2 regions of the Hydrogenophaga sp. PBL-H3 genome follow, and region 1 is predicted to be linked to the other one. Evidence: riboswitches for the same ligand, from Rfam matches in the RefSeq annotation. Region 1 holds a riboswitch; the other holds the start of a gene.
The links. A riboswitch is a leader RNA that binds a small molecule or an ion and turns the genes downstream of it on or off. The one in region 1 is predicted to bind manganese.
Positions count from the first base shown of each region.

Region 2: linked by a shared signal. The riboswitch ahead of F9Z44_RS13780 (TMEM165/GDT1 family protein) and the one ahead of F9Z44_RS21290 (TMEM165/GDT1 family protein) in region 1 are both predicted to bind manganese.

Region 1 is NZ_CP044973.1:150,700-154,603, forward strand. It holds gene F9Z44_RS21280 (FTR1 family iron permease) at 1-570, shown strand, start outside; gene F9Z44_RS23055 (hypothetical protein) at 655-1,113, shown strand; gene F9Z44_RS23060 (hypothetical protein) at 1,204-1,404, shown strand; yybP-ykoY riboswitch at 1,506-1,678, shown strand; gene F9Z44_RS21290 (TMEM165/GDT1 family protein) at 1,681-2,253, shown strand; gene dmeF (CDF family Co(II)/Ni(II) efflux transporter DmeF) at 2,264-3,214, shown strand.
Region 2 is NZ_CP044972.1:2,984,024-2,987,927, forward strand. It holds gene F9Z44_RS13770 (hypothetical protein) at 1-194, opposite strand, end outside; gene F9Z44_RS13775 (restriction endonuclease subunit S) at 182-952, opposite strand; gene F9Z44_RS13780 (TMEM165/GDT1 family protein) at 1,576-2,154, opposite strand; yybP-ykoY riboswitch at 2,161-2,334, opposite strand; gene F9Z44_RS13785 (CoA transferase subunit B) at 2,352-2,990, opposite strand; gene F9Z44_RS13790 (CoA transferase subunit A) at 2,992-3,699, opposite strand; gene F9Z44_RS13795 (LuxR C-terminal-related transcriptional regulator) at 3,782-3,904, shown strand, end outside.

The DNA.
Region 1 (3,904 bases):
CGGCAGATGGCGATGGAGGCGCGCCAGCTCGGCGCATCGGTCCAGGGCGGGCAGCGCAAGCCGTGGGTGTTGTTCGTCGCGGTGGCCCTCGCGGTGCTGCGTGAGGGCGCCGAGACGGTGCTGTTCGTAGCCGGCTCGCTGACTGGCGGCGGCCAGGTCGGCACCGCCTCGGTGATGTTGGCCTGTGCGCTTGGGCTGGTTGCCGGCGCCGTGGTCGGCGTTGGCCTTTATGCCGGCTTGTCGCGCATCCCGACGCAGAAGCTCTTCGCTGCAACCAATGTGCTGATCGCGCTGCTGGCCGCGTCGATCGCCAGCCAACTGGCCCGCGCCCTCGCGCAGGCCGGGCTGGTCGAGCGCGGCACCGCGCCGCTGTGGGACAGCTCCGCCTGGCTGGCGTCCGATTCGGCGCTGGGCGCGCTACTGCACGCACTGGTTGGCTACGACGCGCGGCCGTCGGCGATGCAGATCGGCTTCTATGTCGCCGTGCTGGCCAGCATCTACATCGGCACGCGCATGGTGATGCGCCAGCTGGGCGTCAGCCCGCCGCATCGCCGCGCCGGCCCGGCCTGACGGCGCGCCCGCCCAGCCCCCTCGCCGGCGCCCTGCGAGGTCGCCCGTCGCATCTCTTCTTCTTGCCACTCCCGAGGCCTTCCGATGCATAACGTCAAATATGGACGGGCGCTTGTCGCCCTTGCCCTGTCCTGCCTTGCCTACACCGTTCCGGCGGCAGCCGGACCTTCCGACTATGTCGTCACGCCTATCGTCGAGGAGGGCGAGCGCGAGATCGACTTCAAAGCCGGCACGCGCAAGTTGCGCGATGGCACCCGCGAGAGCGCCTGGTCGATCGGGCTCGGCTACGGCGCCACCAGTTGGTGGTTCACCGAGCTGTATGCGAAGTGGCACCACGAGCCGGGCGCGCCGAGTGCCTTCGACGCCTGGGAGTGGGAGAACAAGTTCCAGCTCACAGAGACCGGGAAGTACCCGGTCGACGTTGGCTTCCTGCTCGAGATCGAGCGACCGAAGGACCGCAGCGAAGGCTATGAATACAAATGGGGCCCGCTGCTGCAGTCGGAGTTCGGCCTGTGGCAGGCCAATCTCAATCTGTTGATCTAGAAGCACATCCGCATCGCGGAGCCGGAGAAGGCCGAGCTCGGCTACCAGTGGCAGCTGAAGTACCGTTGGACACCAGCTCTCGAGGCCGGTGTGCAGGGTTTCGGCAACATGGGCCCGTGGAATGACTGGGCGCCGTCGAGAGAGCAGTCGCACATCGCAGGACCGGCCCTGTTCGGCCGAGTCAAAGTCGGCGATCACCAGACGATCAAGTACAACGCTGGTGTGCTGTTCGGCATCAACCATGCGTCGCCGAAGCACACGCTGCGAGCGCAGGCGGAGTTTGAGTTCTGAGCCGATGACCAGCGGCGATTCGACAGACGCGGGCGACGTCATCGCCGCCTGAAAGGTACCGCTGCTCCTGGTGCGCTGAGACCGCCCGATATACTTGCCCCTCACCCGTCATTGGGGAGTAGCCGCCCTGCGCTCGCAGGGGTCCGCGTCAACACACTTGACCCTCATGGTCATGGCGCGGACAGCTTCAAGCCTGGCAAGACCTTTGACTGCACTGCCTCCGGATGGGCCGGGGATGCCGTGCAGTCTTCGTCTTCGCTGGCCCTTGGAGTTTTCATGGAAGCATTCCTCGTCTCGACCGGCGTCGTCGCCCTGGGTGAAATGGGCGACAAGACACAGCTGCTGGCCATCGTTCTGGCCGCAGCCTTTCGCAAGCCCATCCCCATCATCCTTGGAATCCTGGTTGCGACCCTCGTGAACCACGCGGCCGCCGGCGCCGTGGGCGGCTGGGTGGCCCAGGCCATGGGTCCGAACATCCTGCGCTGGGTGATCGGTGTGTCGTTCCTGGCCATGGCGGGCTGGATGCTGATCCCCGACAAGATCGACGACGACGCAGCGGGTGGCAAGCAGCGCTTCGGCGTGTTCGGCACGACGGTGGTCGCCTTCTTCCTGGCGGAGATGGGCGACAAGACGCAAATCGCCACCGTGGCCCTGGCCGCGCGCTACACCGACATCGTCCAGGTGGTGCTGGGCACGACCTTCGGCATGATGCTGGCCAACGTGCCGGCGGTCTTCCTGGGCGACAAGATCGCCAAGAAGGTGTCGATGAAACTGGTCCACGGCATCGCGGCCGTCATCTTCGCCATCCTCGGCGTGCTGACGCTCCTGAACGTCGGCAAGCTGTTCTGAAGGGCTGACCATGCACGCTGACGATCTTGCCAAGTGGCAGCACGACCACGTCTTTGATTCAGGAAACGCGGCTGGAGAACGCGGAACGCGCGTGGTGATGTGGATCACCGCTGCGATGATGGTCGTCGAGATCGCCGCGGGTTGGTTCTACAACTCGATGGCACTGCTGGCCGACGGCTTCCACATGAGCAGCCATGCCGTGGCGATCGGACTGAGTGCGTTCGCGTACTCGGCGGCGCGCAAGCACGCGAAGGACACCCGGTTCGCCTTTGGAACCTGGAAGATGGAGGTGCTCGGCGGGTTCGCGAGCGCCATCTTCCTACTGGTGGTCGTGGGCCTCATGGTGTACGGCTCGGTAGAGCGACTGATCACCCCCGAGCCGATCCACTACAAGGAGGCCATGCTCATCGCGGTGCTCGGCCTGGTGGTCAATCTCGTCTCGGCACGCATCCTGGACGCGGCGCATCACCACGACCACGGGCACGATCACCATGGTCATTCGCACGAAACGAGTCACCACCACGACCTGAACCTCAAGTCAGCCTACGTCCACGTCATCGCCGACGCGGCGACTTCCGTGGCGGCGATCGCGGCACTCGCCGGCGGTTGGTGGCTGGGTTGGTCATGGCTTGATCCGGTCATGGGCATCGTTGGCGCTTTGGTCGTCGCGCTGTGGGCCAAGGGGCTCATCGTTGAAACCAGCAAGGTGCTGCTGGACCGGGAGATGGACCATCCGGTGGTCGACGAGATCCGGGCGGTCATTGCCGAGCGCGGCGCCGAGAGTGAAACCCTCGTCGCCGACCTGCATGTCTGGCGAGTGGGCAGGGCGACCTACTCGTGCGCTCTCAGTCTCGTGACCCACGACGAGCGACTGGTGCCGAACCAGGTGCGGGAGTGGCTGTCGATTCACGAGGAGATCGTGCACTCGACCATCGAGGTTCAGATGTGCCATCGCAGTTAGTTGCGGCGGCAGGCAAGTGGCGACGGGCCTTTCTACGATGTCTTGGCCTTCGGTCCGCCGAGCGGTTCGCGACCTGCCGAAGCAGTTGCCCCGCCGCGAATATTCTGCGGTCGTCGTGCCGCAGGAGCACATGATCCCTCCTGTCGCCGGTCTGCAATCTGCTCATCGGGGTCAGCGAAGGTCAAGTTCGAGGGTAGACCTGTCGCTCACAGAGAAAAGCGCCGACGGCTTCTATGGGCCCGTTGCTGCCCTTCGTCGAGCACCGTTGTACGTCGGTAGTGCAGCGTAAGCAGCCCCTGGAGTGACAACTGTCGGATGCCCACGCCCTTGCGCAGCCCGATGAAGCTGCTCATCTCCGTCGGGTACACTGGTTAGTAACTGCAGATCGCCGAGAACGCGACGATGCTGCCCTGCGGCGCGATCCCGGCCGGCGAGGCGTCGAACGGGGTAGTTGAACAGCCAGGCCTCGCCGGGCTGCAGCGTCTCCGCCTGGAGCGGGTCGCCGCGGTCGTCCATCAGCAGCGAGGGCGCGAAGCTGCGCGGCGTGCCAGCCACGGCCGGCAGCGTGCCGGCGGCGGCCCAGGCGCCGGCCATGCAGGGGGCGTTGTGCATCAGGTCGCGACGCTCGAGATCAGTCCGGACACCCGGTGGCACGGGAATGGACGGTACTTCAGCCATACTCTGGCCGCA
Region 2 (3,904 bases), on a different replicon from region 1:
TCCCCGACGAGGCTTCGGGCATCCGGGAACACCTGGGCAAGCTCCATGTCAACGTATCGCTTGGCCAGTTCACTGGTGATGGGGCCGCTGACCTGAGCCTCCAATTCAGCCGGCTTTGATTTCTTGACCGCTTGCCACAGCCCGTCTACCAGCTTTTTACGCGACGAGTCGATCTCGCGTTCTAGTCTTTCCACCACAATGGCCTGGAACTCGGCAATTTCTTTTCGCAGAGTGTCGATTGCCAACTCCAGCGCGGCGCGCTTGGAGCGCAGCATAACGCTGCCATAGCGTTCACCCAGCGGTCGCGTGTACCCTTGAGCGTGGTCCGGTCGTACGACTTCGCCAGCGCCGGGTCGATGCGCTTGAGACCATCCAGAGTAACGACGCCTTCGTTCAAGTCCACCGGACGAACGACGGGCAGCCCATCGGCTACCTCTTCGCCGGGCTGTACGATACCGTAAGACAGGCTGCACCCCGGCTCCGCCACCTCTTCGAGCGTTACGGTACGGCTGGTCGGAGCAAACTGGTCCAGCACCGCCGCGCTCAGTCGCCCGAACAGTTCGCGGGCGTTATGCAGATTCTTCTCCGCGTTGGCCTTGGCGGTGGCGATGCCCTCGAAGACTTCGTCGAGGATGGCGACGATGCGGCGCTGTTCTGGCAGTGAGGGCACCATGACTGGCACTCCGTAGACCTCATTCCGATTGATACCTGGCTTAACACCCTTCGCCAAACTCGGTAGGTCCAGTGTCGTTAGAAGGTAGTAAAGAAACTGCAGGTCGTACCGTTGACGATCAAACTCGGCGAAATAGGTGACATCGAGAGGCCAGTACTTCACTTCCGTTTTTGTAATTTCACCCGCCGACCCTTTTCTTCCAACGATGATGCTGGGTTGATCCTTGTAATACTTATCTGTTCGGTCTTTCTCCCCGTTTGCTCCATAGGCTGGGTACAGACCATTTGGATTGCGGTCCGACGGGGCTAGTGGCTTGCAGAAGAAATCTTGGCTGAACGCCGGGGAACGCCTCTCCCATCGCGGTTAAAGATTGAAGGCTCAATCTGGTCTAAATCCAGGACTCGCTTCTGAACTCCAAGGAATCTCGCATGGAAAATCAAGGTGAGTCAAACACGGCCACTCAACAACACGCTTCGCGTCTTCTGCTGAGCGAGTCGACCACTGATCTAACCAAAATCTGCTGGACGCAGTTGCTCCGAGAGGAACCGGAACTGGTCGGGCCCCGGAGGCCGTTTGACCCACTGCCCGACGACTTTTCGCCTGAGAAGTTGTTCGGGTAAGCGTATCGAGCAGGATCACGCATGTTCTATTCTTGAGGAAGACGTGCGTGAGTGTGTCACCGGTCAGCAACGCCTCGATTCGAGGGCGCATGAGTTTTTCACCGATGGCCTCCAAAGCCATCTGACGTGAGCACGAGAATCAAAGCGGGGGAACAGATGGGGGAACAAATTGACCTCCCATCATCAAAAGTCGATTAAAAACAAGTACTTGGCGACGTTTTTCGATTCCCTTCACCTCCACACATGCAAAAGGCCCCACCCGGGGCCTTTTTTTGTGGGTGCTCAGCCGATGAACGACTTGCCGACACCCAGCAGTGTCAGCACGCCAAGCACCGCAAAAATCAGCGCAGCAATGCCGTGCACCAGCTTGATGGGCACCCGCCGGGTGAGCTTGTCGCCGAAGAACACCACCGGCGCATTGGCCAGCATCATGCCCAGCGTGGTGCCGATGACCACCGCCACCAGCGGCTCGTACTGGGCCCCCAGCGCCACCGTGGCGATCTGGGTCTTGTCGCCCATCTCGGCCAGGAAGAACGCCCAGGTGGTGGCGACGAACACACCCATGCCGCGCCGGGGTGGCATGTCATCTTCGTCGAGTTTGTCGGGGATCAACATCCAGGCCGCCATGGCGATGAACGAGATGCCCAGCACCCAGCGCATCACGTCGGGGCCGATGGCTGCCATGACCCAGGCACCCACGGCACCGGCCAGCGCGTGATTGAGCACCGTGGCCACGAAGATGCCGGCCACGATGGGCCAGGGGCGCTTGAAGCGCGCGGCCAGCACGAGGGCGAGCAATTGCGTCTTGTCGCCCATTTCGGCGAGGGTGACGATACCGGTGGATATGAGAAAAGCTTCCAAGACAGTGCTCCGAGGGCCGGCAGAAACCAAAAGACCACACGGCATCCCCGGCCCATCCGGAGGCAGTGTGGTCAAAGGTCTTGCCAGGCTGAAGGCTGTCGGCGCCATGGCCATGAGGGCCAAGTGTGTTGACGCAGACCTCTGCAGGGCGCAGAGCGGCTACTCCCCAATGACGGGTGCGGTAGGGAGTATAGCCGTCAGATCAGCGCGGGGCCGGTCTTGGACTGGATGAACTCGCGCGTCACGCCCGGTGCCAGTTCCACCAGCTTCAGGCCTTCGGGTGTCACGTCCATCACACCCAGGTCGGTGATGATGCGGTCGACCACACCCACACCCGTGAGCGGCAGGGAGCACTGGTCGAGGATCTTCAGGTCTTCGGTGCCGTCCTTCTTCCTGGCCACGTGCTCCATGAGCACGATCACGCGCTTGACGCCCGCCACCAGGTCCATCGCGCCGCCCATGCCCTTGACCATCTTGCCGGGGATCATCCAGTTGGCCAGGTCGCCCCGGGCGCTCACCTGCATGGCGCCCAGGATGCTCAGGTTGATCTTGCCGCCGCGGATCATGGCGAAGCTGTCGTGGCTGCCGAAGATGCTGGAGCCCGGGATGGTCGTCACGGTCTGCTTGCCGGCGTTGATGAGATCGGCATCGACCTCGTCTTCATTGGGGAAGGGGCCAATGCCGAGCATGCCGTTTTCGCTTTGCAGCCACACCTCTTTGTCGGCGGGCACGAAGTTGGCCACCAGCGTGGGAATGCCGATGCCCAGGTTCACATAGAAACCGTCTTCGAGTTCGTGGGCTGCGCGCGCAGCCATCTGGTCTTGGTTCCAGGGCATATCAGACTCCCGCCTTCTCTGTGATGGTTCGCTTTTCGATGCGCTTCTCGGGCGTGGCGTTGAGTACGATGCGGTGCACGTAGATGCCCGGGAGGTGGATGTGGTCGGGTGCGATGGCGCCCTTCTCCACGATCTCCTCCACCTCGACCACGCAGATCTTGCCAGCCATGGCCACGGCCGGGTTGAAGTTGCGCGCGGTGAAGCGGAACTGCAGGTTGCCCGAGGTGTCGGCTCGCCAGGCTTTCACCAGCGACACGTCGGGAACGAGCGCGCGCTCCATCACGTAGGTTTCGCCGTCGAACTCGCGCAGCTCTTTGCCCTCGGCCACGATGGTGCCCACGCCGGTCTTGGTGAAGAAGGCCGGGATGCCGGCGCCGCCAGCGCGCAGTTTTTCGGCAAGCGTGCCCTGGGGCGTGAATTCGAGCTGCAGTTCACCGGCCAGGTACTGGCGCTCGAACTCCTTGTTTTCACCCACGTAGCTGGAGATCATCTTGGTGATCTGGCGCGTTTCCAGCAGCTTGCCCAGGCCGAAGCCGTCCACGCCCGCGTTGTTCGAGATCACGGTGAGGTTCTTCTTGCCGCTGTCGCGCAGGGCGTCGATGAGCGCTTCGGGAATGCCGCAGAGGCCGAAGCCGCCGACGGCGAACAGCTGGCCATCGGCCACGATGTCTTTGAGCGCGTCGGCTGCGCTCGGGTGGATCTTGTTCACGTTGCTGTCTCCTGGGTTGAAGCAAGGAAGCCGGTACGATACTACGTAACGGCATACGTAGTATTTCGTAAAGAACAACCCCATGGACATCGACTACCGCCTGGCCTTCGACCTGGCCCCTGTGGGTCTGGCGCTCTCGCGCCAACGCACCATGGTCGACTGCAACCAGGCCCTGTGCGAGATGTTCGGTGCCACGCGCGAGCAA